Regions from separate parts of the Phyllobacterium sp. RCAM01083 genome, predicted to be linked through region 1. Evidence: riboswitches for the same ligand, from Rfam matches in the RefSeq annotation. Region 1 holds a riboswitch; each other region holds the start of a gene.
What was found. A riboswitch is a leader RNA that binds a small molecule or an ion and turns the genes downstream of it on or off. The one in region 1 is predicted to bind cobalamin.

Region 1 (3,268 bases):
CACCGCCCGGCTTCATGCCGTAATTCCAGCCGGCGAAGAAGAAATCCGGTTCCGCCGCAATGAGATTTTCAAGGGTCGGATATTTCGGCGCAAGCTCGGGAATGGCGCCCAGCTGTTTCTTGAAGGCGTCGTCGAGCTTGTACCAGCCGGTAATGCCCGAAACCCCGACCATCGAGGATTGCAGGTGCAGGGCGAAGGCCATTTCGCTCATGTTGATGTCCTGGATGACCGCACGCTTGGGCGCGGCCTCGAAGGTGACGGGCTTGCCGCAACTGTCGACCGTCACGGGAAACGCCCATGCGGGGGCGGACAGCGCCGACAAGGCGAGGGCGAGCAGCATTCTTTTCATCAAATTCTCCGTAGCTGAGCAGTTTGTTTTGTGGTTGGTCCGGGTGCTTCGAACACCATGAGATCGCGATCCTGCGAGGGATGGCGCAGGCGCAGGACATCGAGATCGAAGACATCGCTGACGATGCGCGGCGTCAGCGTTTCGTCGGGCGTGCCGGCGGCGACGAGCTGGGCGGCATGCATGACGGCAACGTGGGTGGCAAACGGCGCCACCAGCGGCAGGTCGTGCAGCACCGCTATAACAGTCACATTGAGACCGGCCACCAGCGCCAGCAATTCGCTGCGCGCCTTCGGGTCGAGGTGATTGGTGGGTTCGTCGAGAAACAGGATGTCAGGCTGCTGGGCGATGGCGCGCGCCAGCTGCACGCGCTGCCTTTCGCCGCCGGAGAGCGAGCCGATGGGACGGCGCGAAAACGCGGCGATCCCGGCGCGGAGCAGGGCTTCCGTCACGATATCCCGGTCCTTCGCCTTGGTCAGGGTGCCGGTGTGCGGAATGCGGCCAAGGGAGACATAATCGTCAACCAGCAATTGCGGGTCCGGCATGTCGGTCTGGCCGACGAAGGCAAATCTCCTGGCCCGTTCCTTCGGCGGCAGCCGGTCTATTGCCGTACCGTCGAGATGGACGTTGCCGGAGGAGGGGCGCAGCAGCCCGGCCAGCATGCGCAAAAGCGTGGATTTCCCCGCGCCATTCGGCCCGATAATGGCAAGTCGCGCGCCGCGCACGATGTCGAGCGATACCTCGTCCACCAGCGTCTGGCCGGCGGTGCGGAACGTCACCTCGTCGGCACGCAGGGCAACATGGCTCATGGGCGGATATCCGTGACTGCAGGCAAGGCACATGGTGTCAAATCCCAACCGGTAAACGTCGTCGCGTTATCGCGGACGCGTCGTTCTCGTATAGTAACGTTATAACATTGGTCAATGCCTGATGTATCATAGGTGCGCCGGAATGCGTGCGAGAGTCTTGTCCCAAAGGCCTTGCGGGCGCTGTGATGCCTTGGACCAGCCATCGGCGAGCGCGTGATACATCCGGGCGAAGTCCAGAAGATCGGCAAAGTCCGTGGCGGGATCGATATCGCCGAAGAGATATTGCGCCTTGCCGGGCGCCCGGAACGCCACCGTGCAGGGTCGTTCGCAGCCCGCCATGCAGCCAACACCGCGCACCTCATAGCCGAGCTGGCCATCGAGTTCCGCCTGCAGCCTGTGGGCAAGGGCCTGTCCCGGTCGTGACAGGCCGTCGACCGCCTTGCACAGGGTGCAGACGATAATCTGGTGATCGGGTCTTGGCGTGGTCATGCCGGTGCCTTGCCTTGTGGACAAAGGTTAGGGGAACGCGGCCAATGCACCATCGCGACAATGCGGGAGAGGACATCGCATCGCTCCCGGCACACCCCGTCCGGTTCGAATTGTAGATGAGATGGCAGGTCTCCTGGCTCGCGGGTCTCAGCTTCGCCTTGCCTTCCCGACCTTCCGGTCAGTGGCATGTCAGGCATCGCTCACCGCTTACAGTTGCGGGGGCAGCCACGGTCTCGGTCCCTTTTGGGTACGCCTCACCGTGTTCCCTTTTCATCTCCCGCGTTGTCGTGCGGAAGAAACCATCGGCGCGGATGCTATGCGGCCAGCCGCGCAGTTGCAAGCACGTTTATGCGGCAATTTTTGCCGCTGCCAAAATTTTTGGCAAATGAAAGATTTCAATTGGCCGGTAACGCGTTAGAGTGCTGGGAGCATTTGTGGAACCGCAGTTTTTTGAATCAGACTTTTGAGGCGATATGGCAATTCACGCAGCAGTCTATCATCTGACACACTACAGGTATGACCGGCCCATCATGCTCGGGCCGCAGATCATCCGGCTCCAGCCGGCACCCCATTCCCGGACAAAAGTTCTCAGTCATTCCCTGAAAGTCAGTCCGGCCAATCATTTCGTCAACCTGCAGCAGGACCCCTACGGCAATTTCCTCGCCCGCTTCGTCTTTCCCGAACCGGTGACGGAGCTGAAGATCGAGGTCGATCTCGTCGCTGATATGACCGTCTACAATCCATTCGATTTCTTCGTCGAACCGGTCGCCGAGACCTGGCCGTTCAGCTATCCCGAAGAGATCAGCGACGACCTGTCGATCTATATGAAACCGGAACCGGCAGGACCGCTGGTTTCGGCTTTCCTTGCAACCATCGATCGCAGCCCGACGAACACGGTGAATTTCGTCGTTGATCTCAACGCACGTATCCAGCGCGAGATCGGCTATGTCATCCGCATGGAAACCGGGGTTCAGGAACCGGACGCAACCTTGAACCTGCGCTCGGGATCGTGCCGGGATTCAAGCTGGCTGCTGGTGCAGGTGTTGCGCAATCTCGGTTTTGCCGCGCGGTTCGTCTCCGGCTATCTCATCCAGCTGAAGCCCGATCTTGTCGCCATCGATGGTCCCGCCGGAACGGACAAGGATTTCACCGATCTGCATGCCTGGTGCGAAGTCTACCTGCCGGGGGCGGGCTGGATCGGTCTCGACCCCACCTCCGGGCTTCTGACCGGTGAAAGCCACGTACCGCTTGCCGCCACCCCGCATTACCGCAATGCCGCACCGATTTCCGGCATGGCGGAATTCGCCAATGTGGAATTCGGTTTCGATATGCGGGTGACGCGCGTATCCGAGCACCCGCGCATCACCAAGCCCTTTTCCGACGAATCCTGGAATGCGCTCGATGCGCTCGGCGAAAAGGTGGACGCGATCCTGAACGAGAGGGATGTGCGCCTGACTATGGGCGGCGAGCCCACATTCGTGTCCATCGACGATTTCGAATCGGGCGAATGGAACACCGATGCGGTCGGGCCGACCAAGCGCGAAAAGGCCGACAAGCTGATCCGGCGGCTGCGCGAGCGTTTTGCGCCGGGTGGTTTTCTGCACTACGGGCAGGGCAAGTGGTA
Region 2 (3,268 bases), 1.8 Mb from region 1:
ATCGGCGTGATGCCGGACCCGGCCGAGATGAACAGGTACTTTTCCCCCGGATGCCTGCGCATGGAGAAATCGCCGAGCGGACCGAAGGCCTTCAGCCGCATGCCGGGGGTCAGATGATCCAGCATCCAGCGGGTGCCGATGCTGTTCTCCTGCGCCTTGACCGTCACGGCGATGGTGAAGGGCCGTGACGGGCTGGAGGAGAGCGTATAGGTGCGCAGGACGGCTTCGGGCTGCACCGGCAGCTCGAAGGTCATGAACTGGCCCGGCTCATAGCGGAACCAGTTCTGGTTGTCGGAACGGAATGTGAAGGTCTTCACATTCGGCGCTTCCTCGATGATCGACAGACACTCCAGCAGATGCAGCCGGTCATTCCATGGCTGCATCTGGTCGAGGTGCGGGTAAGACTGAGGAACGCCCATGTTCATTGTGTACCTATGCTACCTTGCTGAGCCGCGTATCGCCGCCGGAGAGACGCTCTTCCATGAACCTGCAGTACCATTCGAGGAATTGCAGCACGCCGCCTTCATGCTCGGGCGAATAGGGTCCGGGCTCGTAGGCGGGCGAGCGGATGCCGAAGGCGTTTTCCTCGACGATCCGGCGGTCCTGGTCATTGGTCTCGAGCCAGACATGCGTCAGTTCCTCGATGGTGTAATCCACGCCCTCGACCGCATCCTTATGCACCAGCCATTTGGTGGTGACCTGCGTTTCATCCGGGCCGAGCGGCAGCACCCGGAAGGAAATGGCATGGTCGCCGAGGATATGGTTCCAGGTGGTCGGGTAATGGAACAGCAGCAGCGAGCCGATCTGCTTCTCGTTGACACTGTCGCTGAGCTGCCGGCCGACGGCGCGGCGCCCGCTCATCGTATAGCTTTCCGCATCGCGCAGCAGCGGCACACGGGTGGCGCGGTACTGGCCGTCATCGGACATGCGGAAAATGCTGGGCAGGCCTGCCGCTTCGCAACGCTGCCAATGCGCGGCAATTTCCGGATCGTCTGCGGCGCCCTGGACACCGCTCACGCTCGGCGCTTCCGGGAAGGTCTTGCACAGCTCGGGATGATTGGCCACGCAGTGATAGCACTCGCGGTTGTTTTCCCAGACCAGCTTCCAGTTGCCCTTTTCGACGATGGTGCTCTGATAGGCGACCTTGGTTTCGGTGAGGTGGTGCGGCGCGAGATAGGGTTCGATCAGTGCGCGCGTCGCGCTGAAATCGACAGGATTCTGCGCCAGGCAGATGAAGATGTAACCGCCGACGCTTTCGCACTGCACCGGCTTCAGGCTGTGCTGGCTGGCGTCGAAATCATCGCCCATCTGGCGGGCGAACAGCAGGCGCCCGTCGAGCTCGTAGGTCCACTGGTGATAGGGGCAGACGAGCTTGGCCGACGTGCCGCGCTCGGCTGAGCAGACGCGCGAGCCGCGATGGCGGCAGGAATTGTGAAAAGCCCGGATCTGGCCCTGGCGGTCGCGCACGATGACCACGGGATAGTCGCCGACCTGCACCGTGAAGAAGTTGCCGGGCTTGGCGACTTCGCAATCATGGCCGATGAACAGCCAGTCGCGATAAAAGATGTTCTCCATATCCAGCCGGAAATAATCCGGATCGGAATAGAAAGACTGTTCAAGGCCGTAGCCGGGTTTCCGGTTTCTCAGGTTCCGGAGCAGTTCGTTGCGTATATCCATGTCGTGTCCTCGCCTCGATGTTGCGAAAGAACTGACTGGTGGTGACGGAGGAAGAACGCCTGCACGGCCAGCCACCGGCTGGTGCCCGCACAGAATCATGCTCCTTGATCGCCCACCGCGATCAGTCGGTTTTTGGTACCGAGGCTGGTTTCCGGGCTCTGGAGTTGCCGTATCGGCTGTCACGACGCCTTCCCGGGGTTGTGACCCAGTGGCTGTTATGCCGTGTTTCACTCCACTACCGTTGCGGGGGCAGCGCCGGGTTTCCGACCGGCTTCCCAATTCTCCGCTTCCCTAGAAAAGCGGCACCTCAAGTGCCCCGATAAAAGCATCCGGCACCCAAAAAGAATAGGTGCGGAAACGACATCGCATTTACGTAAGACGACACGCCGGGCGCGTGTACACTATGTCGCAGATTGGCGATCAAACGGCCTCTGATTCAATCCAGAACCACCAGTTCCTCGAAATGATTCATATCGGCAAAACTGCAGAATGCGGGCGGATTCAACGCAATGACCGGCGATTCACGCCGGATGAATGCTAGGCAATCATCCAGAAGTTCCTGCCAGGCCCCGAGCCTTTCGTCCGGGAACCGCGCGATCGGATAGGCCAGCGTGATGTGGAAGACATAGGTGTCGTGATCAGGATGCCGGTAACCGAACGGCACGGCCAGTTCGTCGCGCCAGGCGCGCATGATGCGCTCGTCATATTCGCTCGCACCGGCCACCGTCAGGCCCGCGGGCGTGACGTCGATCACCTCGACGTTGAACGGCCCGCATCCCTCGAAATCCTGCAGGCGATCCACATAAAGCCGCGTCATGTCGTCGATGCTTGTCTCCAGTGGAACATCATCCGGCCAATAGGACGGGCGGCGGCGATATTCGATAATGCCCTGAAACAGCGTCATGTGCAGGCTGGAGACGGGGGTAAAGGCCAGTTGGCCGGCATCGGGCATCGCCAGCATCCGGTCGCGCACGGCAATGACCGAGGCTTCCGACTCGGAGCCCTTCACCAGATGGCAGACCACCGTATTGCCGGGTTCCGGCTGAAAGACGCCCGCGCCGTTGTAGCGCCGGCCGAGATGCACCGGCGGTTCCGGATGCAGGCTGGCGGCAAAGCGGGCAAGCGAAGGCTTGATCAGGTCGAGCATGGGAACCCCGTGACGAGAGAAGACGATGCAACCGCCATAGGACAGCTCTTTGTCAGACTGATGAAGCCCCGCCCCTTTTCTATGGCCGGTGGAGATATTCCTCGATCGACGCCTGTTTCATTTCAATCGAGAAACCCGGCAGCGACGGCGGCATATAAGCGGCATCCCGGATGTTGCAGGGATCGACAAAATGTTCGTGCAGATGGTCGACATATTCGATCACCCGCCCCTCCTTCGTCCCCGACACGGCGATGTAGTCGATCATCGACAGATGCTGCACATATTCGCACAGGCCGACACCGCCCGCATGCGGCCAGACAGGCAGTTCATATTTGGCGGCGATCAGCAGCACGGCGAGCACTTCATTGAGGCCGCCCATCCGGCACGAATCGATCTGCACCACATCGATGGCGCCTTCGGCGATGAACTGCTTGAACATGATGC
Region 3 (3,268 bases), 670 kb from region 1:
TTGGAATGGAAATGCCCGATGTATCGGTACCGGCGCTGCTGCGGTGCGCCCAGCCGCTTTCGGTTTGCAGCATGAACAAGCATGAGAGCAGAGCCAGAAGCCAGCCTCCCGGGCATCCCATGGGGATATCGAAGCGTTGCGGTCTCATGACAGTCCCATCGGCAGCGGAAGCCTGAACGCCCGCGGGCGTTCAGGAATGGCGCGACTGCGCTCAGCGTGCCGCATGCAGGCGATAGCGCGGACGCTGTCCGGCCAGAACCCGTTGAGCCAAAGCGCCGAAGAGCAGACCAAGCGTTGTCCAGACGATCACATGGATGCCCAGCGATGCGACGCGGAAGTTCCAGAGAACGGTCGGTGAGAACTGTTCGGGAACTTCATTGATGGCGGGAAGCGCGTATTGCACCAGCGCAATGAACACGACATAGGCGGCACCGGCCATCAATGTCGCGTTCCATGCGCCGTGCTGGGCATAAAGGCGCTTTGCCAGACCCACAGCCGCCGCAAGGGCACCGAGCGAAACCACCAGCATGACGAAGAACAGTTCCGTTCTGGCCCCGATGGTATCCGGGCTGCCAACCGCAGGCGGATTCATCGGGTACTTGATGCAGGGAACGAGAACAATTGCCACAAAACCTGCGAGCGCCAGCAGGGCCGCCGTACTGCGCGGGCTGAGGGAACTGACCCGGCCATGCACAAAGGCAAAGACCAGGGAGAACAATCCGCCAAGCGCGGCACTGTAGACGACAAGGCCGGTAAACAGGCCGATGCCGGCCTGTGTCGCCCGCGTGACAAGCTCCGGTTCAGCCGCTGCGCCGGCCGCCTGGCTCATCTTTTCCTCGAAGGCAATGGCATGATCAACCTGCGGTTCACCGAACACCCGGGCAAACCCGAACGCCAATAACCCTGCGATGACCCCTGCGATCATGCCGCGGATCAAAAGATCTCTTGTCATTGTTTTGTTTCCTCAGTGGCAGGGAAAACCGAGGAGATGGCGGCCGTCATGAACGAATTCGTGCACATACATGCCCGAGAAGAGCGACATCGCACCTTCTTCCGCACCAATGAAATAGATTGCGAGCAGCATGATCAGCCCGCCGAAAATGGCCCAGGGCAAGACTTCGCCAAGAGGAATGGGCGTGACGCCTGCTGACGGCGTAAGAGCGATATCGGACATGAATTTTCTCCCAGAATGACGCGTTCACTAACGGAATAAATGATGTTGCGGCCAGGGTCTGGCTTTCAATCAGTGAAAAAGGACTGATTAATTACAGTGGCGCGACCGCTCCGGAATTTCACCGGCTTCCAAACTCGCAACAGCACGGTTATATCTGTGCGCGCCGCAGACTGTCAATGAACGGTCTGCAGGCTGTTTCCGGTTTTTTCCTGAGGGTTTTGAGGGATATTTTGACCAGAGCCACGCGGTTGACCCTTGTTTGCCATGGCGCCACACCGGCGGTCCGCACAGGTGCTTTCCCCGCCGACGAAGCGCTTGAACCCGGGGAAGCCCAAAACCTGCAGGCTATTGCCGGGCATTTGCGCCGTGCGCACCGTGTTTTGATCAGTCCGGCGCTGCGCGCCCGGCAAACCGCCGATGCCCTGGGTCTGGTATCCGTTGTCGATGCGGCGTTGGCGGATATCGATTACGGGAAATGGGCGGGGAGGACACTCGCCGCTGTCCACGAAGCTCACCCGGACGATGTAACGGACTGGATGAACAATCCCGCCTCGGCCCCGCATGGCGGCGAATCCATCCATGATTTTCTCGTCAGGATTGCAGATTGGATGAGCGCGCATATGCATGATGGCGGTCACACAATCGTGGTGACGCACGCTTCCGTCATTCGTGCCGCTGTTCTGAGCGTGTTGCAGGCACCGGATTCCGCATTCTGGCGCATCGATGTCGAGCCGCGCAGCTGTACGGAAATGAGCAGCGACGGCCGCCGGTGGATGCTTCGCGCTGCCGCCTGCGTGCCGCCGCATCCCACAGGGATTCTGCCATGATCCCGGCAAAAATCAGGCTTAGCTTTCGCCGCGCGGTCGCACCCTTTCTCCGGATCCGTCAAATCCGCCCGCTCACAGGAGTTCTCATGTCACGGCTCATTCGTATTTTTGCTGTCGCAACGGTCCTTAATGCCGGCCTGTTGGGGCAGGTATTGGCGCACGCCCATCTTGAATCGGCAGTTCCGGCCGAAAACGCCATCGTGAAGGTCTCGCCCGTCGAGATCGATCTGACATTTTCCGAGGGTTTGAACCTGAAATTCTCAGGTGCAACGATCACTGGCCCGGGCAAGGCGACCATATCGACGGGACAGGCCAAACTGTCGATCAACGACCACAAGACACTGGTTATTCCGCTGTCGGCCCCCCTCGCGTCGGGGGAATATACCGTGAACTGGACCGCACTTTCCACCGACGGTCACAAGACCAAGGGCAGCTATACATTCACCGTCAAACCCTGATGGGGTTGGAGACCACGCTTGTTCTGTGCAGGTTCGTGCACAATACGTCCACGATGTTCCTGTGGGGCGCGTTTGCCTATCTCGCACTGCTTGTGCCCAAACCCCTGGCGCTGGAGATCGGGGAGCGCCTGCGTCCTGCGAGCGGGATCGCGGTCTTTCTGGCTATCGGAACGATCTTTGCCGCTCTGCCGCTGCAGGCTGGAATGATCGGGCAGGGCTGGAGCGATGCCGTCGATCTCGGAACCATCCGCGACGTGCTGCTTGAGACAAGCGTCGGCCGCGGCTGGGCGATACAGGTCGCGGCGGCCCTGCTTTTGTTGCCCGCATTGGCTCTCTCGCCACGCCGCGCGTCCATCGCTCTTGCCATGGCTTCGGGGCTGCTTCTGGCAAGCCTGGCATTTTCCGGCCATGCCACAATGCGGGAGGGCTGGATCGGCGCGGCCCACCGTTTTAACGATATGGTGCATGTGCTCTCGGGCGGCGCGTGGATCGGCGCGCTGATACCGGTCGTGCTGATCCTTGGCCGGTTGCGCCAGGCGGAATGGCGTGTGACTGCGCAAACGGCGCTGATGCGGTTTTCGTCGGCCGGTCATGCGGCCGTCGCACTGGTGATCGCATCCGGCGTGGTCAATACCACGCTCGTCCTTCGACGTCTGCCGGCTGATTGGACATCCCTCTATCAGGCCTTGCTGGCGCTGAAGATCATTCTGGTTGTGGTGCTGACCGGACTGGCCCTGATCAACCGGTATGTTTTCGTTCCGCGCATGCGCACCAGCGAGGCAGGTTCCATACGCGCCATACGGCTCGGA

Region 2: linked by a shared signal. The riboswitch ahead of ACZ25R_RS07355 (aromatic ring-hydroxylating oxygenase subunit alpha) and the one ahead of ACZ25R_RS16315 (DUF1636 family protein) in region 1 are both predicted to bind cobalamin.
Region 3: linked by a shared signal. The riboswitch ahead of ACZ25R_RS12920 (CbtB domain-containing protein) and the one ahead of ACZ25R_RS16315 (DUF1636 family protein) in region 1 are both predicted to bind cobalamin.

What each region holds. Positions count from the first base shown of each region.
Region 1 covers NZ_JBVFZN010000005.1:1,933,398-1,936,665, reverse strand. The annotation lists gene ACZ25R_RS16325 (ABC transporter substrate-binding protein) at 1-349, opposite strand, end outside; gene ACZ25R_RS16320 (ABC transporter ATP-binding protein) at 349-1,155, opposite strand; gene ACZ25R_RS16315 (DUF1636 family protein) at 1,282-1,644, opposite strand; cobalamin riboswitch at 1,751-1,963, opposite strand; gene ACZ25R_RS16310 (transglutaminase family protein) at 2,118-3,268, shown strand, end outside.
Region 2 covers NZ_JBVFZN010000005.1:128,522-131,789, reverse strand. The annotation lists gene ACZ25R_RS07360 (FAD-binding oxidoreductase) at 1-425, opposite strand, end outside; gene ACZ25R_RS07355 (aromatic ring-hydroxylating oxygenase subunit alpha) at 433-1,677, opposite strand; cobalamin riboswitch at 1,803-2,002, opposite strand; gene ACZ25R_RS07350 (DUF1868 domain-containing protein) at 2,114-2,824, opposite strand; gene ACZ25R_RS07345 (L-fuconate dehydratase) at 2,904-3,268, opposite strand, start outside.
Region 3 covers NZ_JBVFZN010000005.1:1,263,208-1,266,475, reverse strand. The annotation lists gene ACZ25R_RS12930 (hypothetical protein) at 1-73, opposite strand, end outside; gene ACZ25R_RS12925 (CbtA family protein) at 212-952, opposite strand; gene ACZ25R_RS12920 (CbtB domain-containing protein) at 965-1,174, opposite strand; cobalamin riboswitch at 1,207-1,357, opposite strand; gene ACZ25R_RS12915 (histidine phosphatase family protein) at 1,405-2,001, shown strand; gene copC (copper homeostasis periplasmic binding protein CopC) at 2,088-2,459, shown strand; gene copD (copper homeostasis membrane protein CopD) at 2,459-3,268, shown strand, end outside.